Regions from separate parts of the Anaerobacillus sp. MEB173 genome, predicted to be linked through region 2. Evidence: riboswitches for the same ligand, from Rfam matches in the RefSeq annotation. Region 2 holds a riboswitch; the other holds the start of a gene.
The links. A riboswitch is a leader RNA that binds a small molecule or an ion and turns the genes downstream of it on or off. The one in region 2 is predicted to bind lysine.
Positions count from the first base shown of each region.

Region 1: linked by a shared signal. The riboswitch ahead of ACJ2A9_RS14270 (Na+/H+ antiporter NhaC family protein) and the one ahead of ACJ2A9_RS12790 (aspartate kinase) in region 2 are both predicted to bind lysine.

Region 1 is NZ_JBJMAU010000006.1:171,574-175,182, reverse strand. Features, by position in the region: gene ACJ2A9_RS14270 (Na+/H+ antiporter NhaC family protein) at 338-1,879, opposite strand; lysine riboswitch at 2,104-2,282, opposite strand; gene yunB (sporulation protein YunB) at 2,356-3,144, opposite strand; gene ACJ2A9_RS14260 (dihydrofolate reductase) at 3,199-3,609, opposite strand, start outside.
Region 2 is NZ_JBJMAU010000005.1:193,814-214,132, reverse strand. Features, by position in the region: gene ACJ2A9_RS12855 (endonuclease MutS2) at 1-1,824, shown strand, start outside; gene ACJ2A9_RS12850 (DUF350 domain-containing protein) at 1,844-2,257, shown strand; gene ACJ2A9_RS12845 (AMP-binding protein) at 2,682-4,385, shown strand; gene ACJ2A9_RS12840 (DUF1269 domain-containing protein) at 4,455-4,955, opposite strand; gene ACJ2A9_RS12835 (c-type cytochrome) at 5,025-5,477, opposite strand; gene ACJ2A9_RS12830 (cbb3-type cytochrome c oxidase subunit II) at 5,511-6,032, opposite strand; gene ACJ2A9_RS12825 (cbb3-type cytochrome c oxidase subunit I) at 6,057-7,448, opposite strand; gene ACJ2A9_RS12820 (TetR/AcrR family transcriptional regulator) at 7,620-8,207, shown strand; gene ACJ2A9_RS12815 (enoyl-CoA hydratase) at 8,262-9,035, shown strand; gene ACJ2A9_RS12810 (electron transfer flavoprotein subunit beta/FixA family protein) at 9,175-9,945, shown strand; gene ACJ2A9_RS12805 (electron transfer flavoprotein subunit alpha/FixB family protein) at 9,961-10,938, shown strand; gene trxA (thioredoxin) at 11,238-11,552, shown strand; gene uvrC (excinuclease ABC subunit UvrC) at 11,704-13,425, shown strand; lysine riboswitch at 13,505-13,692, shown strand; gene ACJ2A9_RS12790 (aspartate kinase) at 13,883-15,118, shown strand; gene ACJ2A9_RS12785 (YslB family protein) at 15,244-15,681, opposite strand; gene ACJ2A9_RS12780 (TrkH family potassium uptake protein) at 15,809-17,158, shown strand; gene ACJ2A9_RS12775 (succinate dehydrogenase cytochrome b558 subunit) at 17,506-18,135, shown strand; gene sdhA (succinate dehydrogenase flavoprotein subunit) at 18,149-19,894, shown strand; gene sdhB (succinate dehydrogenase iron-sulfur subunit) at 19,914-20,319, shown strand, end outside.

The DNA.
Region 1 (3,609 bases), on a different contig from region 2:
CTGAATATTTTGGTTTTAGTATATAGTTTTAGCTTGTCTTTGTCAAAAGTATATTTTTGTCATTTCCATGTGGAATATACATTTTAACGCGGTCTAACGCTAAAGTACCAAAGTAAAAAAGATAGTTTGTCCTTTCCAAACGTATAAAACACCTATCAAATCGCCCAATTTTCTGACAATTCACTATTTTATTATAATTAATTTCAACGTTAAAGTCAAAATATTTTTCGAAAAATGCAGGATTTTGTCGAAAATTTTTTTATCAAAAGTGACTCTAAATACAAACAAAAAATGCTTGGAAAATTAAACTTTCCAAGCATTTTCTATTTTATTACAATCAATTGGCTGATGCCACTTTTTTCAACACAAATACCGTTAACACGAAAGTTGCAATGGAAACGAGTAAACCGAACAGAACACTTCCTGTAAAACCTAATACTAAATAACCTATGATCGTTATCGCCGCAACAATTAACGCATAAGGCAATTGTGTCATCACGTGATCAATATGATGACTTCCTGCTCCTGTTGATGAAAGAATCGTTGTATCAGAAATTGGTGAACAATGATCACCAAATATCGCTCCAGCTAATACTGCTGCAAGTACTGGCAACATCATTGTAACATCTGTCGCAGCTGCAATTTCACCAGCAATCGGAAGCATAATTCCAAATGTACCCCACGACGTTCCTGTTGAAAATGCCATAAATCCAGCAATTATAAACAATACAACTGGTAAATAAGCAATATTCATATGCGCATCAACTAAACCGGCTAAATACTTTCCAGTTCCTAATTCACTAATAATTTCAATGATTGTCCAAGCAAAAATTAGAATATAAATCGCTGGAAGCATTGATTTTATACCAGCCCATAATCCACTTCCAAATTGACGACCTGATACGCCTTTTACTAATACAAGAACAATAGCAACGGCCAGACCTAAAAGTCCTCCGTAAACAAGTGCTGCAGCAACATCGGTATTTTCAAAAATCGACAGTATTGTAACTTCGCCTTCTGTTCCTTGAATTCCAGTAAAAATCATAAAGAAAACAGTCGCAGAAATTAACGTAGCAATTGGCCATAATAAGTCGCCAACTTTTCCTTTATCAGAAACAGTTACGTTTTGTTGATCTCCAGGAACCGGTCCTTTTGTTAAGTCAACAAGTTCACCTGTATTCATCGCATGAATTTCCTGCTTCTTCATTAATCCAATATCCAGCTTAAAAATGACAACTGCAAAAACCATTAATAGTGCAAGAATTGCATAAAAATTCATTGGTACCATCAGTAAAAATGCTTGAAGCGCTTCATATTGGGTCACATTATGTGTAACTAATATTCCCCCAATAATTGTAATGATATACGCACCCCAGCTTGAAACAGGTGCAACGATACAGATAGGAGCTGCTGTTGAATCGACCAAATATGCAAGCTTAGAACGGGAGATACGATGACGATCCGTTAAAGGACGACTAACATTACCAACTGTTAAACTATTAAAATAGTCATCAATAAAAATGATAAACCCTAATAAAATCGTAACTAGCTGCGCACCGACTCTCGTCTTCACGCGCTTCATTGCCCATTCTCCAAAGGCTCTGCTTCCTCCAGATAGTGAGACAAGTGACGCGATCATTCCTAGCGCAAGCAGGAAAAAGAGAATATATAGTTCCCACGTATTCAATCCCCCATCTGCAACAAAAATTCCTCCGACAATACTAAAGATTTGCGAAAGGCTTTCCGTAATACTAAAGCCATTGACCATTAATGCCCCGACAATAATTCCAACACCGAGTGACAGCAATACTCTCCTTGTAACGATAACCATCAGTAAAGCGAGTACTGGTGGTATTAATGATAAAGCTGAATGTTCCATAATCGACCCCCTGATTTATTTAGCGGTTAGCGGTTAGCTTTTAGCCATTAACTTTTAACTTTTAACTACATTCTAATCGCTAATAAGCTAGATGCTAATTCCCTAACATTTTTTCTCTCTTCTTATCTCTTTCTGTTTCTCTTTCTCTCTCTGCTCACTAAAAAAGGTAATAGTAGCACAAGACCTACCATTACCTTAAACAAGTAACGTTAAAGTGTCTCATCAAGTAAAGTAGTCCTCCACTATAGTTGCTCTATAGTGACAGTGCGGCATTTATTCAATGCAACCCCAGTAAAGATAAACATGACTTTTATCTTTACTTCGGCGAATTTCCCTTTTTGTAATGGTCTTCGTTGTCATCCTCACATTACATACTCATGATTTTCGCGCCTCTACCTCATCGATTGATGAGGCTTAACTTATTCTATTACATTATAAAAGTATAGCAATATTCCATTTGAACAACAATGTTAATTTTAGTTAATTGCTTCTCTAATGTCAGATTCTTTAATAATCGCTGGTGCAGGCAGTGAACCACTACCACCTTGATTATAAAAATCAGGCACTTTACCAGGTACAAATAACATTCCAACTGGAATCGAAGTAGATACAACAGCTGTATCTGTTGCAAAAGGAATAATAATTCGCACATCGACCTCAATATCGACTGCTACATCGATCCACGTATTATTAATTCCTACTTCTTTGATCGTATTATTAATCTGTGATTTCACGTCTCCTATCGCCGTAAATCGGACCGGAATTTGCGGGCCTAAATGAGCGAGGAGGGCATTTTGTGTTGCTTGACCCAACGGGATTGTATGAATAATTCCATTGAAACCAGAATCATGATTTCGTTCAACTTCAACCCCATTAGGTAATCCAAGTTCCTCGACTCTTCCTTCTTCAACCATTTTTAAATAATGTTGGACCCGATACGTCGCTTCATATAACACTTTATTATAAATGGTAGGATCAAAACGGGCAGAAGTGATATTTCCTTGCGCATCTTTATCAATGACAATTAACTCTTCCATTTCCGTGCTTTCTGAAATCTTTTTCGAAATGGCATCATTAATGGCCAGCGTCGCAATCCGTTGAGTCTCTGTATGCGCAATAGCCAGCAATGTAGGCCGTATTCCTCTTTCTACAAACCATAATCCTTGAACAGTAAGAATAATAAAGATAACAAATGATATCAAAAATACATATCGAAATGGTAACGGTCCTTTTCGGGGACGCAGTCTTTTTTTAATCAGTGCCAAACAAAATCCCCCCTTACATAGTTATATGTATGCAAGGAGGGACTAGATTTACGCCTACGATTTGGACATTTTCTTATAAATTAAAAAGCGGTGATCATAACGATTCTTTTCGTCACGGATTCCTGCTTCCTCATGTACAACCACCCATTCATCACCCATTTGAGGAAAAAACGTATCCCCTTCAAACGAATGATCAATTTGGGTAACATAGATACGATCAGTATAAGGTAAGAACTGTTTATAAATTTCAGCACCGCCAATCACAAAAAGATCACCGTCAAGGGCTAATGCTTCTTCAATAGAATGTACTATTGTACAGCCGTCAGCCATAAAATTTCGGTCTCGCGTTAAAATAATATTGTTTCGATTCGGCAGCGGTCTGCCAATCGATTCAAACGTTTTTCTCCCCATGATCACCGTATGACCAGTTGTTACTTTTTTGAAATAAGCAAGGTCAGCCGGCAA
Region 2 (20,319 bases):
TCAAGCAAACAAAAAATGCTCTCTGACGCGATTATTACCATTCGGAATGATAGATACGTGATTCCGGTTAAGCAAGAATATCGTACGTCATTTGGTGGAATTGTTCATGATCAGTCTTCTTCTGGAGCAACATTATTTATTGAGCCGCAAGCAGTTGTAACAATAAATAATCAGCTTCGTGAAGCAAAAGCAAAAGAAAAGCAAGAGATTGAAAAAATTCTCCGGGAACTTTCTGAAGCAGTTGCAGTCGAAGGAGAAGCGTTAATCCAAAACGTCAAAATGCTTGCTGAAATTGACTTTATATTTGCAAAAGCTCTATATAGTAAAGAAATCAAAGGGTCACAACCGAAGTTAAATGACCGAGGGTATATCCAAATTCGTAAAGGAAGACATCCGCTTATTCCGGCAGATGAGGTTGTTCCAATCGATGTTGAATTAGGCCATGATTACACATCGATTATCATTACTGGTCCAAATACAGGAGGAAAAACAGTCACATTAAAAACAATTGGGCTCCTTACTTTAATGGCTCAATCTGGTATCCAAATTCCAGCTGAGGAAGAATCGGAAATGGCTGTATTCTCTTCTATTTTTGCAGATATTGGTGATGAACAGTCAATTGAACAAAGTTTAAGTACGTTCTCATCTCATATGGTCAACATTATAGAAATTTTAAAGAATGTCGATCATAACAGTCTCGTTCTCTTTGACGAGCTCGGGGCGGGAACAGATCCAACTGAAGGGGCCGCATTAGCAATTGCGATACTTGATGATGTCTATCAACGTGGTGCCCGGGTTGTGGCAACAACTCACTACAGTGAATTAAAAGGATATGCATACAACCATAAAGGTGCGATTAATGCGAGTGTTGAATTTGATGTAAAAACATTGCGCCCAACGTACCGGTTACTTATTGGGGTTCCAGGAAAAAGTAATGCCTTTGCGATTTCAAAGCGACTTGGATTAGATAATAATATTATTGATAAAGCCAAGTCTCAAATTAGCAGCGAAACAAATAAAGTAGAAAAAATGATTGCGTCATTAGAGGAAAATCAAAAAACGGCTACGAATGAAAGAGAAGAAGCCATTAAGCTGCGAAAAGAAGCCGAAAAGCTAAGGGAAGAGTTAATTAGCCAGTTAAATGCGTTAGAAGAGGAAAAAGCTAAGCTGCTAGAAGAAGCGGAAGAAAAAGCGACAGAAGCAATAGGCAAAGCAAAAGCAGAGGCTGAAAGTATTATTAAAGAACTGCGGAAAATTCAAAAAGAAAATCCTAATATAAAAGAGCATGAATTAATTGATGCTAAGAAGCGCTTAGAACAAGCCGAACCGAAATTAACGAAAAAGAAAAAATCTCCAATTAAAAACACAAAACAGCATGAGCTAAAGCCGGGAGATGAAGTGAAGGTGATGACCTTTGGACAGAAAGGTCATATCGTTGAGAAAATTAACGACAAGGAATATCAAGTGCAAATCGGTATTATGAAAATGAAAGTAGCAGTAACCGATTTAGAATTTATTGATCGACCGAAACCGATCGAAAAGAAACCTTTGGCTACAGTTCGAGGAAGCCATGCGAATCATGTAAAAATGGAATTGGATTTACGCGGAGAACGGTATGAAGATGCGATGCTCCTAGTTGAGAAATACCTAGATGATGCGACCTTAGCTGGGCATCCTCAAGTTTCGATTATTCATGGGAAAGGTACAGGCGCATTAAGAAATGGCGTACAGCAGCTTTTAAAAAAACATCGTAATGTAAAAGGGATACGCTATGGCGGGATGAACGAAGGCGGTCTTGGTGTAACAGTTGTTGAACTGAAATAACATAATGAGGAGGGACCTAATGGAGACTTTTTTTAATTATGCTTTTGTGAAAACGGCCGCTAACTATAGTGTCGTAGTTTTAGCGATAATTGTGTTTTTGGCAGTCTTTGAATTAGTAACCTCCTATCGAAATTGGGATGAAATAAAAAAAGGGAATCTATCTGTTGCCATGGCAACAGGGGGGAAACTCTTTGGTTTGGCAAATATCTTTCATTTTTCGATTCGTCATAATGATTCATTTTTAACGATGTTAGGATGGGGAGTTTTTGGTTTTGTTTTATTATTAATTGGTTATTTTATGTTTGAATTTTTAACACCAAAATTTCGTGTCGATGAAGAGATTGGAAATGATAATCGTGCTGTAGGCTTGATGTCGATGATTATTTCAATCTCCCTCTCCTTCATCATCGGAGCAAGCATTTTTTCAATGTAAAATGTAAAATTTATAATTTAAAATCGGAAGTAAGCATAATCAGGATGCGTTAAGAAAACATCCTTGAATAACTAAAACAACTTTACATTTTACATTTTAAATTTTAATTTTAGTGGAGTTGGGGTATTTGGAAACGCTTTGGAAAGTCTTATTTGTTTGTTGTGCGGGTTTCGTTTTAGCTGGTTTTATCTATTTATTTTTTATTGCGTAAAGTTATTGTTAAAAAAGCAATCTCAATTATTGAGGTTGTTTTTTTATTTCTGAAAATGCATGACATCAAATGGATTGGCATATTTATAGACTAATAAGTATTGAATTATACCAATAACAAATCGAAACATTCTAGAAAACAGATAGAGAGGTAATGCACATGGAGTGGGATGTTTTGGATAGAAGGGAGAGACACTAAGGAGGAGGATGCTCTATGGGGATCAAAGCAAAAAAAATTTGGCTGCGACATTATCCGCCTGAAATTTCTAAGTCAATTTCTTATGAAGAAAGAACTTTACAGTCCTATTTATTAGAGGCAGCTGATGAAAATCCAGAAAAGACTGCACTCTATTTTTTAGGTAAGGAGCTAACTTTTCGTGAGTTGTACTACTCGGCATTAAAATTTGCAAATCAGCTCTTGTCCATCGGTGTCAAGAAGGGTGATCGTGTGGCAATTATGCTTGCAAATTGCCCACAAGGAGTCATTAGCTATTATGGAGCGTTATTAGCAGGAGCAGTGGTTGTCCAAACGAATCCTCTTTATGTTGAACGAGAACTTGAACATCAATTAATTGATTCAGGTGCAAAAGTTATGATTTGCCTCGACCTTGTCTATCCTCGTGTTTCGAAAGTGAAATCAAACACAAAATTAGAGCATATCATTGTAACGGGCATTAAGGATTACCTTCCATTTCCAAAAAATATCATTTACCCATTTATTCAAAAGAAAAATACAGGGCTAAAAGTTGACATTACGTATAGAAGGAATATTCACCATTTCCCTGCATTTCTTAACGAAGGAATTGGACGTAAAATTGATGTTGAGATTAACCCGAAAGAAGATCTTGCACTATTACAATATACAGGTGGGACAACAGGTCCTGCTAAAGGAGTCATGCTGACCCATTATAATCTGGTGGCGAATACAATGCAGTGTGTATCCTGGATGTACAAAATGAAGAAGGGTGAAGAATGTACACTGGCAGCATTACCTTTTTTTCATGTGTACGGGATGACAGTTTGTATGAACTTAGCCATTATGTATCAGTCAAAATTAGTGATTGTTCCTAAATTTGACCCGAAGCAAGTATTACAAATGATTGAGAAGCAAAAAGTGACATTATTTCCGGGTGCACCAACGATGTATATTGCTCTATTAAATCATCCGAACTTGGCAGATTATGACCTCTCGACAGTTGAAGCATGCCTTAGTGGATCTGCCGCCTTACCGGTAGAAGTGCAGCAGCAGTTTGAAAAATTAACGGGAGGAAAATTAGTTGAAGGGTATGGTTTAACGGAAACTTCGCCTGTTGCTATATCAAATCTTATCTGGGAGTATCGAAAAACAGGTAGTATTGGCATTCCTTGGCCCGACACAGAGGTAGCTGTATTGCAAGCAGAGACAGGTGATTTAGCTGGTCCAAATGAAATTGGTGAACTGATGATTCGCGGTCCGCAAGTGATGAAAGGCTATTGGAATCGCCCAAAGGAAACAGATGAGGCATTCCATGACGATTGGTTTTTAACAGGAGATATGGGGTATTATGATGAGGAAGGGTTCTTCTATATTGTTGACCGGAAAAAGGATATGATCAATGCGGGTGGATTTAACATTTATCCAAGAGAAATTGAGGAAGTATTATATGAGCATGAAAGTGTAAAAGAAGCCGTTGCCATTGGTGTCCCTGATCCATATCGTGGTGAAACCGTAAAGGCATTTATTGTTCTTAAGGAAGGAAAGATATGTACTGAACAGGAGCTTAACACATTTTGCCGTAAACATTTAGCTGCATATAAAGTTCCAAAATTATACGAATTTCGTGATGAATTACCAAAAACAATTATTGGCAAAGTGCTCAAGCGGGTACTGATTGAAGAGGAGGAAAAGAAGTTTTCAGAAGAGGCGTCGAATAATTGAGTTTAGAGTTTAGAGCTGAAAAGGCGGTGCAGCCACGATTGCATCGCCTTTTCTTTCAACTTTCAACTTTCAACTAAAATTATCATCAACAATTTGTTCATCATTAATATAATCGGCGCCATGTTGGTGGAGGATGGAGGTGACCGTTTCATATGTTTCTGGTGTGGCAGCTTCTATTGTAAGCATAGCTGCTCCACCTTTAATATGTTTTTCAATTTCTTCAGCTTCATATCTGTTAACACCTAAATCGACGAGGCCGCCAACGATACCACCTGCAGTAGCCCCGGCAAGGGCACCATAGATAGGCCCGGCAGCCATAATAATGCCGATACCAGGGAATAGAAGCATGCTCAGTCCAGTCAGGATTCCACCTACCCCTCCAATTGCAGAGCCAATCAAGACCCCATTTAAAGGTGGATCACTGCTAAGATCATTTTCTTCCATACTTTCCGGATCAGGGCGATGTACAAATGAGATATCATCACGAGGAACAACGTTTAGCAAATCATGAAAAGCATGCTCGGCTCTAGAAAGATCATAAAATGTTGCGATTATATGCGGCTTTCCCATAATCAACCCCCTTAGTCACAAGCCTATTAACCTTCAACTCTAAACTCTAAACTCTAAACTCTAAACTCCCTAAAGTGTTTCAATATAGTCCTTAACCGCCTTTATTTGTTCCGTATTTAATCCTAATGCCGGTAAGGATGGCATTTCACCAATACCGTTTACTAAGATTTTTTGCAATTCTTCCTCTGAATACCGCTCGGAAACTCCTTGCATCCCGGGACCAATCTTAAATTCGTCAGTAACATTGTGACAGCCAAAGCAACTTTGACTAAAAATAGTTTCTCCATCAGCAGAAACTTCAGAAACCTGGTTAAGAGGAACCGCTAATAAGGCGTAACCAAAGGCCCATAAACCTAAAAGGACATATGTAAAAATAAGAAAGCGCGGAACTTTTGCATCCCCCATACGGATGTCTTCGGCCATATCTTCTACTTGCTTTGTTTGTGGCTCAATCTTTTCACTTTGTTTCAAAGTTTCATTTTCATTTGATGAAGCAGACTTATTGTTTTGATCATTATCCATCCCATTCACCTCTATTCATAAGCCTTTTTATAGCTATGAGCCGACTGGTCTCCCTTCTGTTTGTGGAGAAGGTTTTAATGCCATCATATATGCAATTAAATTCTCGATATCTTCGTCACTTAAATAGTCATATCTTGGCATAATACTACCCGGCAACATTTTTTGCGGGTTCTTTAAGTGCTCACGGTGCCAATCAGCATTCCAACGGTTGCCGACCCACATTAGATCGGCGCCGGTACGCTTTGAACCAAGCATGGCAGGGGCCTCGTAATAATAATCTCCTGGTTGAGCGACGGGGCCGAGACTGCTGTCAGCAAGTACTGGGCGGACAAATTGAGTATGACAAGTATGACAACCTTCACGAATATACACTTCCCGTCCTCTGTACTCTGGGGAATCTACAGCGAAGTTCCGCATTTCAGCGTTTTCACTCGGAACTTGCATTTGATCATCATAAAAAGGTAAGTATGCTGTACCAAAGGTTCCTAAGAGGAATAAAACAAGTGCACCAAAGATAAAAGTCAGCATGGAACGTTCATTATGAAAACCACTCATATCTCTTTGTCCCCTCCTTTTCCATTAGGCTGTACTTTCATTTGTTTTTGGAATCCGTTCTCCTTTTCGATGAGTTTGGTATAAATTCCATATAAAGATAAACTGCGCAACAAACATGAATAAACCACCAAGCGATCGTATCCAGAAAAATGGCTGCATCGCGATCAGCATTTCAGTGAACTGCAATCCATATTGTCCGCCTTCAATCCATGCAAATCCTTCAAATACCCCAGCTGTCCATGTACTAAAGGCGAATAAGAGGAGACCAATGGTGGAGAGCCAATAGTGACTTTCCATCATTTTTTTTGAATAAATCTCGCGATAGGTGATTTTTGGGATGGTATAATACATTACCGCAAAGACAACAAACGAAAATCCCCCGAATACAGGCAAATGTGCATGTCCAGGGACCCAATCAGTAAATTTAACAACAGAGCTCGGTCCCTGCAAAGATTGAAAAGGGCCTTGCAAACAGGTGATAAGGTAGAAGATACCACCAGTCACGAGAAACTTGAGATTCGTATTATGGGAAACAACGTGCCACTTTCCTTTCATCGTTCCAAAAATATTCGCCAATACCGCCCAAACTGGAATAATGAGGAGTACAGAGGGAATAACGCCTGCTTTCATCAGCCATAAAGGGATAGGGCCATTTTGTAAATGATGTGGACCATTCCAAACATAAAACGTAGCAATTGTCCAAAAACCGATCAGTGAAAGCTTATGGCTATATAAAGGATTTTTTGTTAAGTACGGGAGTAAGTAGTAAATGAGACCGACTCCGACTGTTGTAAACCATAGCCCGATAATGTTGTGACCGTAAAACCAAAAAATTAAATATTGGGGAACGCCTGATAATAATTTGTACGGAAGATTACCAATCACATATAGTCCTGGTAACCAAATTAATGAGCCCATAAAGTACCATAAACTAACATATAGCTGCTTTTCATTTCTTCTGGCAATTGTTGTAAAGCATATATTTGCCACAGCTAGAACAAGGAGTACCACATACACATCTAACCATAGTGGAAGCTCAGCGTATTCGGCCGTCGTCGTATAACCTAAGGATAAAGTAATGATGGCGAGGACAATAAGAATATTCCAACCTATACCTACAATTGTGGCTAAACGAGGAAATGCTAATTGATTTCTGCACAGTTTCGGTATAACATAAAAGATAGCACCGATATTAGCCATTGTCAGCCAACCGAATAAAATGACATTTGTGTGAACAGGGCGAATGCGGCCATATTGGAAATAAATTTGAAGAGGCCCCCATGCTAAGAAGTCAGGCCACATAAATTTTAAAGCAAGAATTAATCCATAAAGCATCCCGACAAAAATCCAGATTAATGAGGAGTAAAAAAAGATTTTTGACGGTAGATATTCATCTTTTGTTGAAAGCGTTGCCATTCTGTATGCTCCTTCCTATGTACCATCTAAGCTTACTATTACCAAAAGATAATTCCTTATTCTCCAAAATTTGTAGTGAGAGGAAAAATAAGCAATTGACAGGAAAGGTACATTGGAATAGAATTAGAAATATGAATGAATGCTCATTCATATTTCAGGGAGGAACACATTGTGGCCAAACGTAAAGGGATTAAGTATGAACAAATTATTGATGCTGCTGTCACTGTTATTGCTAAGCATGGGTATCATCAAGCTCAAGTTTCTAAGATTGCCAAACAAGCTGGAGTAGCAGATGGGACCATTTATCTTTATTTTAAAAACAAAGATGATATTCTTGTTTCTTTATTTCGAGAAAAAATGGGTCAATTTGTTCAAAAAATTGAAAAAGAAATAGAAGGAATTTCGTCGATTGAAGAGAAGTTATATATATTGATTGAAATTCACTTTAAGCACCTGTCGGCTGAGCGCTCGCTCGCCAAGGTTACACAGCTAGAATTAAGGCAATCAAATAGTGTTCTTCGTAACAAGATCAATGATGTACTAAAGCATTATCTAGAGCTAATTGATCGATTATTAATTGAAGGGAAAGAAAGCGGTTTCTTTCATGATGATCTAGATATAAGGCTTGCTAGACAAATGATTTTTGGTACGTTAGATGAAATTGTGACCAATTGGGTAATGAACGAACACAAATATGACCTTGTATCTCTTGCAAAGCCAGTTTATAAGTTATTATTGAACGGTTTTTGTAATAGATAATATATTATACACTTTACGTGTAGAAGGTAATAATGGGAGGAGTTTGGTTAAAACATGCAATATGTAAACGTGAAAAAAGAAAATTTTATCGCTACTGTGACTTTAAATCGTCCCCCTGCAAACGCTTTGGCACAACCGATTTTGAAGGAGTTATCTGTAGTCTTTAATGATCTAGAAGCAGATGAAGAAGTGAAAGTGATTGTTCTCCATGGTGAAGGCCGATTCTTTGCTGCAGGTGCAGATATTAAAGAATTTACAGAAGTGAAATCTGGTGATGATTTTGCTTCATTAGGCGCATATGGTCAACGTTTATTTGATCGTATCGAACAATTTTCAAAACCGGTAATTGCTGCGATTCACGGTGCTGCACTAGGAGGCGGCTTAGAACTAGCGATGGCTTGTCACATCCGCTTAGTTAGTGAAAATGCAAAGTTAGGATTACCAGAATTACAACTAGGACTTGTTCCAGGTTTTGCAGGCAGCCAACGTCTTCCTCGCTTAGTGGGAGTGGGCAAGGCAACTGAAATGTTATTAACGAGTGAGCCTGTAACAGGTGTTGAGGCAGTATCATTAGGCCTGGCAAATCATGCATACCCAGAAGAAGAACTTATGGATAAAGCTTATGAGCTTGCTGGGAAGATCACGAAGAAAAGTGCTGTTTCAATCAGTTATATTTTAGAGTTATTAACTTATGCAACCGATAGCAAATTCCAGGAAGGTGTTGCAAAAGAAGCTGAGCTGTTTGGAAAAGTGTTTGATTCTTACGATGGTCAAGAAGGAATCAAAGCATTCATTGAAAAAAGAAAGCCTGATTTCAAAAATAAATAATATTTTTATATTATCTATTTTCCGAAAATATAAAACAAATGTAATTTTTGAGAAATTATGAGAACCACTACTTGATGAAACAATTGACATCAAGCAGTCTAACTATACAATTACAGCACTAACTTAGGGAGGGAATACTATGAATATCGTTGTTGTTTTAAAGCGTACCTTTGACACTGAAGAAAAGATTACTATCAATAATGGAAAGATAAGTGAAGATGGTGCCGAATTTATTATTAACCCTTACGACGAGTATGCGGTTGAAGAAGCTATCACTTTACGTGATGCGCATGGTGGAGAAGTAACAGTTGTTACAGTCGGGGAAGAAGAAGCAGAGAAAGAGCTTCGTACAGCACTTGCAATGGGCGCTGACAAAGCAGTCCTTATTGATAGTGAAGATGTAGAAGATGGAGATCAATTCTCAACTTCAACAATTTTAGCTGCTTACTTAAAGGATAAAGATGCAGACATTATTCTAGCTGGTAACGTAGCTGTTGATGGTGGATCTGGTCAAGTTGGACCTCGTTTAGCTGAAGAGCTGGGAATTTCTGCTGTAACGACAATTACAAAGCTTACAGTTGACGGCGGTACAGCTACAATTGAGCGCGACGTAGAAGGAGATCTTGAAGTGGTTGAGGTTGCACTTCCGGTTCTTGTTACGTGCCAACAGGGGTTAAATGAGCCGCGTTATCCGTCTTTACCTGGTATTATGAAGGCGAAGAAAAAGCCTTTGGAGACATTGGATTTAGATGATTTAGACTTGGATGAAGATGATGTAGAAGCAAAAACAAAGACTGTCGATAGATTTTTACCACCGGCTAAAGAAGCAGGGAAAATTCTTGAAGGTGACACAGATCAACAAGTAAAAGAACTTGTATCGTTATTAAAGACAGAAGCGAAAGTCATTTAATGGGAGGGGATCAACATGGCAAAAAAAGTACTAGTATTAGGTGAAATTCGTGATGGCGAATTACGTAACGTATCGTTTGAAGCTGTTGCAGCAGCGAGACTTGTAGCAAATGGCGGAGAAGTAGTAGGTTTATTACTTGGGGAAAGTGTAAGCAGCTTAGCAAATGAATTAATTCAATATGGCGCTGACCGTGTGATTACAGTAGAAAATGCAGACCTGAAAGCATACACTCCAGATGCATATTCTCAAGCAATCCTGCAAGTGATTGACGCTGAAAAACCAGAAGGATTCATTCTTGGACATACAGCAATCGGTAAGGACGTTTCACCTCGTATTGCAGCGAAAATTAAATCTGGTTTAGTTTCTGATGCTGTAAGTCTTGAAGTTGTTGGTGAAGAAGTGATCTTTACTCGTCCAATTTATTCTGGTAAAGCATTTGAAAAGAAAGTCGTTCAAGATGGTATCGTATTTGCATCGATCCGTCCGAACAATATTACACCACTAGAAAAAGATGAGTCACGTACTGGTGATGTTACATCTATGGACGTTGAAATCAAAGATTTACGTACAATCATTAAAGACATCGTTCGTAAAACAGCTGGAGGAATTGACCTTTCTGAAGCGAAAGTAATCGTTGCAGGAGGACGTGGTGTGAAGAGTGAAGATGGCTTCAAACCACTTCAAGAGCTTGCGGACGTATTAGGTGGTGCAGTCGGCGCTTCTCGTGGTGCGTGTGACGCTGAATATTGTGACTACTCATTACAAATTGGTCAAACAGGAAAAGTTGTAACACCAGACCTTTATATCGCTTGCGGTATTTCTGGTGCGATCCAACACGTAGCTGGAATGAGTAACTCAAAAGTAATCGTTGCAATCAACAAAGACCCAGAAGCAACAATTTTCAGCATCGCTGATTATGGAATCGTTGGTGACCTGTTTGAAGTTGTTCCATTACTTACAGAAGAATTAAAAAATGTAATCGTAAAAGCATAACAAAAAAGCGAGCGAATGCTCGCTTTTTTGTTAATTTAGAATTGAAAATTTAGAATGTAGAATTATTGCAAGTAGCTCAAAGCAGACTTCTTGATTAGCCTTAGAAGGTTTTAATTCTAAATTCTAAATTCTAAATTCTACATTCTAAATTAAAGGAATTTGGGAAACATAAAACTTGTAAGCAATTTATTAGTATATAGTGGAAAACGATGATATACTTTTGTATGAAATGAGATATACTCAGGGGCGTACTTTAAATAGGTAAAGGATTGCCTCTAGTGAATGAGGGAGGAATAATAATGGCAATTGTAAATGTATCAGATCAAAATTTCGCTGCTGAAACTGGTGATGGTGTAGTATTGGTTGATTTTTGGGCTCCGTGGTGTGGACCTTGTAAAATGATCGCACCTGTTTTAGAGGAACTTTCAACAGAAATGGGAGACAAAGTAAAAATCGCAAAACTTGATGTTGACGAAAACCAAGAAACAGCGAGCAAGTTTGGTGTAATGAGTATCCCTACGTTAATGGTTATGAAAAATGGAGAAGTTGTTGATACAGTTGTAGGTTTTCAACCAAAAGATGCTCTTGCTGAATTACTAAATAAACATTTATAATAAAAAAGCCTGATATCAGGCTTTTTTTTATTGATGCAGTTTAGTATAAGTAGATCAGAATCACGTAGAGTGAGTTGTAAGGTGGTGTATTTGAGTGGACAAGATAAAAGAAAAATTAGCTATACTACCTGATCAGCCAGGATGCTATTTAATGAAAGACAAACAAGGAACGATTATTTACGTTGGTAAGGCAAAGGTATTAAAAAATCGAGTACGCTCTTATTTCACCGGATCACATGATGGAAAAACACAGCGTCTCGTTAGTGAAATTGCTGATTTTGAATATATTATTACTTCCTCAAACCTAGAAGCACTTTTATTGGAAATCAATTTAATTAAAAAGCATGATCCGAAATATAATGTCATGCTAAAAGATGATAAAAGCTATCCATACCTCAAAATAACGTCAGAGGAGCATCCACGATTAATCACGACAAGAAAGGTGAAAAAGGATAAAGGCAAATACTTTGGACCATATCCTCATGCAGGAGCTGCCGCTGAAACGAAAAAGTTACTTGATCGCCTTTTTCCACTGCGTAAATGCAATACATTGCCAGATCGTGTTTGTCTTTATTATCATATTGGCCAGTGTAAAGCACCTTGTGTAAATAACGTATCTCCTGAGGAAAACACGGAAATGGTCAATGCCATTATCCGTTTTTTAAACGGTGGTCATAAAGAAATAAAAGATGAATTAACAGAAAAAATGCTTAAAGCATCGGAGGAGCTTAATTTCGAGCGGGCAAAAGAATTGCGTGACCAAATCACTGATATCGAAGCTGTCATGGAAAAGCAAAAAATGACAATGACAGATCAAATAGACCGTGATGTCTTTGGTTTTTCCTATGATAAAGGATGGATGTGTGTTCAAGTTTTCTTTGTTCGTCAAGGAAAGTTAATTGAACGCGATGTATCGATCTTTCCTTTTTACGGAGAAGCAGAAGAAGACTTCTTAACCTATATCGGTCAGTTTTATATGCAAAAAGAACATATAAAACCAAAGGAGATCTTACTGCCAAAGGATGTTGACAACGAGCTAATTAGTCAATTTTTGCAGGTGAAAACGATTCAGCCTCAACGTGGAAACAAAAAAGATCTCGTCGAACTTGCGATAAAGAATGCAGAAGTAGCCCTTAAAGAAAAATTTGCGTTAATTGAACGTGATGAGTCAAGAACCGTTCGCGCAGTTGAGAATCTTGGTAAGGCACTAGGAATTGAACCTCCATACAGAATTGAAGCTTTTGATAATTCCAATATACAAGGAACAGATCCTGTCTCAGCGATGGTAAGTTTCCTTGATGGTAAGCCGAATAAAAAAGAGTACCGTAAATATAAAATTAAAACTGTTGAAGGACCTGATGATTATCACTCAATGCAGGAAGTAGTTCGCCGGCGTTATTTACGTCTTTTAAAGGAAAAGGCACCATTACCTGACCTGATCGTAATTGATGGAGGGATAGGGCAAATGAATGTTGCGAAAAGTGTTTTAGAAGATGAACTAGGCGTTCACATACCTGTATGCGGCCTTAAGAAAGATGATAAACACAGAACATCACAGCTTCTTATCGGTGATCCAGCTATGGTCGTACCATTAAAACGTGATAGTCAGGAGTTTTATTTACTGCAACGGATTCAAGATGAGGTCCATCGTTTTGCGATTACCTTTCATCGTCAAATTCGTGGCAAGTCGTTATTACAATCAACACTTGATGGTATTCCAGGAGTAGGAGAAAAAAGAAAACGTTCGTTATTAAAACATTTTGGATCGATTAAGAAAATAAAAGAAGCATCCGAAGAAGAGTTTCGTAAACTTAAACTGCCTGAAAATGTGATCCAAAACATCATCAAGCATTTAAAAGAAGAAAAGCATTGAAAAAATTTACTATTGTAACATGATCTAAATGTTGCTATAATCATAACAAATTGAATAAAGCCACACTTCATTTTTGTGAAGTGATGGTAGAGGCGCGAAAACCAAGAGTAGACTTATTGAGGATGATGAGGTCCGAAGAAGTAAGTTTGAAAGGGGAATTCGCCGAAGTGTAAAGGGGCTCACTACCATTTATGCTGGACCTGCATTGAACAAGTGTAGGGCTGTCACACAATCATCCCAAAGGTTGTGTGGAGGACTATCTCACGATGAGTAAGGGAAAACAAGTGTGGTATTGGACATGGAATGATATTGCCATTACCAAGCAACAGTGAGTGATCCTTGCTGTTGCTTTTTTTGTTGTCTGGCTCCGGCACTGACCGCTCGAGGTCACTTCGGTCCGTAAAACGCTTTTCTTGTTTTTCTTACGACTGTGAAACAAAAGAAAGGATTGAAAAAAATGGCATTAATAGTAAAAAAGTTCGGTGGAACATCAGTAGGCAGTGTTGAACGAATTCAACATGTAGCGAAAACAATAAGTAAATCAGTAGATGAGGGAAATCAAGTTGTCGTTGTTGTTTCTGCGATGGGGAAATCGACAGATCAGCTTGTTGACTTAGCAAATCAAATTTCAAAAAAGCCTAATAAACGAGAAATGGATATGTTACTAACAACCGGAGAGCAAATAACGATTTCATTGCTTGCAATGGCGTTGCAAGAAGCTGGATATCCTGCCGTTTCTTTAACAGGATGGCAAGCAGGGATCGAAACGGAAGCGATTCATGGAAATGCAAGAATCAGTAATTTTAAAGAAGAAAAGATTCAGCATTTTTTAGCAGAAGGAAAAGTAGTCATAGTAGCCGGCTTTCAAGGAATGACGATCGATCAAGAAATTACGACATTAGGACGTGGTGGTTCTGATACAACAGCAGTGGCCTTAGCGGCAGGACTGAAAGCTGACCGTTGCGATATCTATACAGATGTAACCGGTGTGTTTACAGCAGATCCTAGGTATGTGAAACGAGCTCGCAAATTATTATCGATTTCTTATGATGAAATGTTAGAATTAGCCAACCTTGGCGCTGGTGTATTGCACCCAAGGGCCGTTGAATTTGCAAAAAATCATCAAGTTGTATTAACAGTGAAGTCTAGTATGGTTGAAGAGGAAGGAACGTTCGTAGAGGAGGAAGTTACCATGGAGAAAAATTTAGTCGTTCGAGGATTAGCATTTGAAAGTAATGTAACAAAATTTACAGTTGTAGGGTTGCCAAATCAATTAAATACGTTAGCTGATGTTTTCACAATACTTGCAGAAAATAATATTAATGTAGATATTATTATCCAAAATGCGAATGATAAGGAAACAATCAATATCTCGTTTTCGATCGATCAATCCCAATTAGATGAAACAATTGCTATTCTAGAGGAACAGAAAGCATCACTGCAATATGAAGAGCTTCGTCATGAAGATAACCTAGCAAAAGTTTCGATTGTAGGATCTGGAATGATTTCTAACCCAGGTGTGGCTGCACAGATGTTTAAGGTGTTAGCAAATGAAGATATCCATGTCAAAATGGTAAGTACATCAGAAATTAAAATTTCTACAGTTGTTGATAAGGAAGATATGGTGAAAGCTGTTGAGGTCTTACATACAGCTTTTAACCTGGATGCAATCCCGGCAGCGCAAACGGTGTAAAAAAGTTAAAAAGTTGAAAGTTTAAAGTTTCTGGAGATAATTCATGGGAGTTTTTTAACAAACTCCCATGAAATCCTTTCAAGTCTTTTAACTATAAACTTAAACTTTTAACTATTATCTATTAACTATTCACTTTGCACTTGATCTTTCCGATCAATATGTACAGTGAAAAGAACTTTGGTTCCTTTTTGAACAGTGTCAGTTTCACTAATATTATTTGTTTGCTGCTGGATTTGTTCCGCCAGAAAACCAGCTTCTAATTGGCATGAGTAATTTTCCCTTCTTTTTGCGAAAAATTCAGATGTTAGTTCAAAGTGTAGTTCCCGCTTTTTTTCTTTCGTTAACGTTAGCTGACCCCAGCCAGATTTCGTAAAGAAATGGATGATGTCGTCCAGTGTTGGAAGCGGATATTGACGGGCCAAAGTTTTACCAGCCCAATACAGAATTTTATCATGCTCTTTTCCCAGTAAAGCAGGGAGTAAATCCTTTCGAAGAAGTTCATAACCAAATAGGGGTACTTGATGTTGTTCTTGCACAATAGTTTCGATCGTTTCTTTTTTCATTATATACCTCATTTCCTATCATATCACTCTACTTCATTATATTATAAACGGTCTTACCCCGTTTCTCTATAGCTTGAGGTAGGCAGAAATGATATACTATTGCACAATGAGTCTTGGAGGTAAAAATATGAAATTAGGAATGAGCAAATATTTAACTCCCTTTCGAGTGATTATTATTTCATACATACTCTCAATGTTTGTCTTTAGTTTTTTGCTATACTTACCAATTTCTCACCAACAAGGTGTCGATGTGACGTATGCGGAGGCGCTTTTTACATCAGTAAGTGCGGTAAGTGTAACAGGTCTTACGGTTGTAAATGTATCGGAAACATATAGTTTTACTGGGGTTATTTTTTTATCGTTAGCGATCCAGCTGGGTGGTATTGGTATCATGACGTTGGGGACATTTATATGGATGATTTTCGGAAGAAAAATCAATTTATCACAACGAATGTTAATCATGATTGACCAAAATCAAATTAACTTTTCAGGACTGGTAAATTTGATGAGGGGAATTTTACTTGTTGCACTAATCATTGAGTTAATTGGGGCATTAATTTTGGGGATTTATTTTTTAAATTATTTTGACAGTGCCTATGAAGCTTTTTATCAAGGAGCCTTTGCCTCACTAAGTGCTTTTACAAATGCTGGATTTGATATTACTGGTGAGTCACTTATTCCATTTGCCAATGATTACTATGTTCAGTTTATTGTGATTTTGCTTATTATGGCAGGTGCGATTGGGTTTCCGGTCCTTCTTGAAGTACGGGCATACTTTTCGAAAAAACATCCAAATTTTAAATTTAGTTTATTTACAAAAATTACGACAACAACATACTTTTTTGTTTTTGTTGTTGGTGTATTAATGATTTGGGCATTGGAAAGCGGTAACTACTATGTTGGTTTAGAATGGCATCAGCAGTTGTTTTATTCCGTATTTAATTCAGCAACAGCAAGAAGCGGTGGGTTAGCCACAATGGATGTCTCTGAATTAAGTGTTGCTACATTATTATTTATATCTGGATTAATGATTATTGGGGCGAGCCCATCAAGTGTAGGGGGAGGGATTCGGACAACGACACTAGCTGTCATGTTTTTGACGATTCGCAGTTTTGCACTTGGTAAAACGGATGTAAAAGTATTTGGAAGGGAAATACACCCGGAGGATAAACAAAAAGCCTTTATTGTCTTATCTGTTTTTCTAGTACTTTTATTTAGTGCAACGATTCTTATTGCAGCATTCGAAAACAGTAATAACATTAGCTTACTTGCAATTATTTTCGAGACAAGCTCTGCATTCGGAACGTGTGGCTTATCAATGGGGATTACTTCAAATTTGAGCTTTCCCAGTCAGGCTGTTTTAATGGTGCTTATGTTCATTGGCCGTGTAGGTCTCGTCGCATTTCTATTCTCTATACGTAAAAAAGAAACAAAGAGCTTTTATAAATATCCAACAGAACGTATTATTATCGGATAGTAAAAATTTACTAAATATTTTTAATGAAGAATATTGTCGAAGTCGTTGCTTTTAGAAAGGGCAAATAAGAGATTTAAAAACTTCTAAATTCAAAATGTAAATAAATTCGACTTTTTTGAATATTTCATGCACGTCGTTTCTTGACGATAAAAGATGTTGGGAGTACAATAAATTTGTCACAATTTATTCAAAGAAACTTAATTGGGTTTCAATTCTTAGCTTTCTTAATATTTCATTCATTGGAAACTAGATTAAGAGCGGGGAGGTTTTACGTATACGCAAACAATAGGGGAGAGAAAGAGAGTATATACGCTACTTTTCAATTCTAAGAATAGGGGGCAAGTGATATGGCCGGAAATCGAGAATTTGTCAATCGAAAACTACACTCCTTATTAGGAGTCATACCAATTGGTCTATTTTTAACTCAACATTTAATTATCAACCATTTCGCTGCTAGCGGTGCAGAGTCATTTAACCGTGCAGCACAGTTTATGGAGCATTTACCATTTCGTTATGTATTAGAAATCTTTTTGATCTTCTTACCATTACTTTACCATGCGATTTATGGAATTTATATTGCTTTTACAGCGACTAACAATGTAAGTAGATATGGATTTTTTAGAAACTGGATGTTCATGTTACAAAGGGTCACTGGAATTGTAACATTAATCTTTATTGTTTGGCACGTATGGGAAACTAGAATTGCAGCTGCGTTTGGAGCTGCAGTGAATTATAATATGATGGCTGATATTTTAAGTAGTCCATTTATGCTTGTATTTTATATTGTTGGGGTTGTATCTACAACGTTCCACTTTGCAAATGGATTATGGTCTTTCTTAGTTTCTTGGGGTATTACAGTTACACCACGTTCACAACAAATTTCTACATACGTTACGATCGGGATTTTCTTTGCATTAACGTTTGTAGGTATTCGTGCAATCTTAGCATTTATCAATCCAGAATTAGCCAATATGTAAGGGGTGAGTCACTATGAGTAAAGGAAGAATTATTGTCGTTGGCGGTGGCTTAGCAGGGTTAATGGCAACAATCAAAGCTGCTGAAGCCGGCGTACCTGTGGATTTATTTTCACTAGTACCTGTTAAACGCTCTCACTCTGTTTGTGCACAAGGCGGCATGAACGGTGCAGTAAATACAAAAGGTGAAGGAGACTCTCCTTGGGAGCATTTTGATGATACAGTTTATGGAGGGGACTTTTTAGCAAACCAACCTCCAGTTAAAGCAATGTGTGAAGCAGCACCTGGAATTATTCACTTAATGGACCGTATGGGTGTTATGTTTAACCGTACACCTGAAGGATTATTAGACTTCCGTCGTTTCGGTGGAACGCAACATCACCGTACAGCATTTGCTGGTGCGACAACTGGACAACAGCTTCTTTATGCACTAGATGAACAAGTTCGCCGTCATGAAGCAAGAGGTCTAGTTACGAAATACGAAGGATGGGAATTCCTATCTGCAATCGTAGATGACGAAGGAGTCTGTCGAGGGATTACAGCACAAAACTTAAAGTCTATGGAAGTTCAAAGCTTTAGTTCTGATGCTGTTATTATGGCAACTGGCGGACCTGGGATTATCTTCGGTAAGTCAACAAACTCGGTTATTAATACAGGTACTGCAGCATCTGCTCTTTATCAGCAAGGTGTGTACTATGCAAATGGTGAATTCATTCAAATCCACCCAACAGCAATTCCAGGAGACGATAAGCTTCGTTTAATGAGTGAGTCTGCTCGTGGTGAAGGTGGACGAGTATGGACGTACAAAGACGGTAAGCCTTGGTACTTCCTTGAAGAAAAATATCCAGCTTATGGTAACCTGGTTCCTCGTGATATTGCAACACGTGAAATTTTTGACGTTTGTGTCGAGCAGAAGCTTGGAATTAACGGTGAGAACATGGTTTACTTAGATCTTTCACACAAAGATCCGAAAGAGCTTGATATCAAGCTTGGTGGTATCATTGAAATCTATGAAAAATTCATGGGTGATGATCCTCGTAAAGTACCGATGAAGATCTTCCCGGCAGTTCACTATTCAATGGGTGGAATGTGGGTTGACTATGATCAAATGACAAATATTCCTGGTCTTTTTGCGGCAGGTGAGTGTGATTATTCACAGCATGGTGGAAACCGTTTAGGGGCTAACTCATTATTATCAGCGATTTACGGTGGTATGGTTGCTGGACCGAAAGCAATTGAATATATGAACGGTCTTGAGAAATCAGCTGATGCTGTTGCTAGCTCAGTATTTGAGGCTCAAGTGAAGAAAGATACTGAAGCTTACAACAAGATTACGCAAATGAACGGTACTGAAAATGCGTACGTTCTTCATAAAGAACTAGGTGAATGGATGACTGATAATGTAACAGTTGTTCGTGAAAATAAAAAGCTATTAGCAACAGATGAAAAAATCCAAGAGTTAATGGAGCGTTACCAAAACATTGATATTAATGATACATCTCAATGGAGTAACCAAGGTGCATCATTCACTCGTCAATTATGGAATATGCTTGAACTAGCGCGAGTAATTACACTTGGAGCTTACAATAGAAATGAGAGCCGTGGAGCTCACTATAAACCAGAATTCCCAGATCGTAACGATGAAGAATGGCTAAAGACAACAAAAGCCAAATTCACGACAAGTGGTCCGAAATTTGAGTATGAAGATGTAGATGTTTCATTAATCAAGCCACGTAAACGTGATTACTCCAAGAAAAAATAAGGGGAGGAGTTGAATAGGTATGAGTGAAAAAGTTGTTCGTTTAATTATAACTCGTCAGGACGATGCGAATAGCAGTCCATACCAAGAGGAATTTTCTGTTCCTTATCGTGAAAATATGAATATCATCTCAGCATTAATGGAAATTCGTCGTAACCCGGTTAATGCTAAAGGGGAAAAAACAACTGCAGTAGCGTGGGAAATGAACTGTTTAGAAGAGGTTTGTGGTGCTTGTTCTATGGTGATCAACGGTAAGCCTAGACAATCATGTACAGCACTTATTGATCAATTAGAGCAACCAATTCGTGTTGAACCAATGAAAACTTTCCCGGTTGTTCGTGACCTTATGATTGATCGCAGTCGTATGTTTGATTCACTGAAGAAAGTAAAAGCATGGATTCCGATTGACGGAACGTATGATTTAGGAC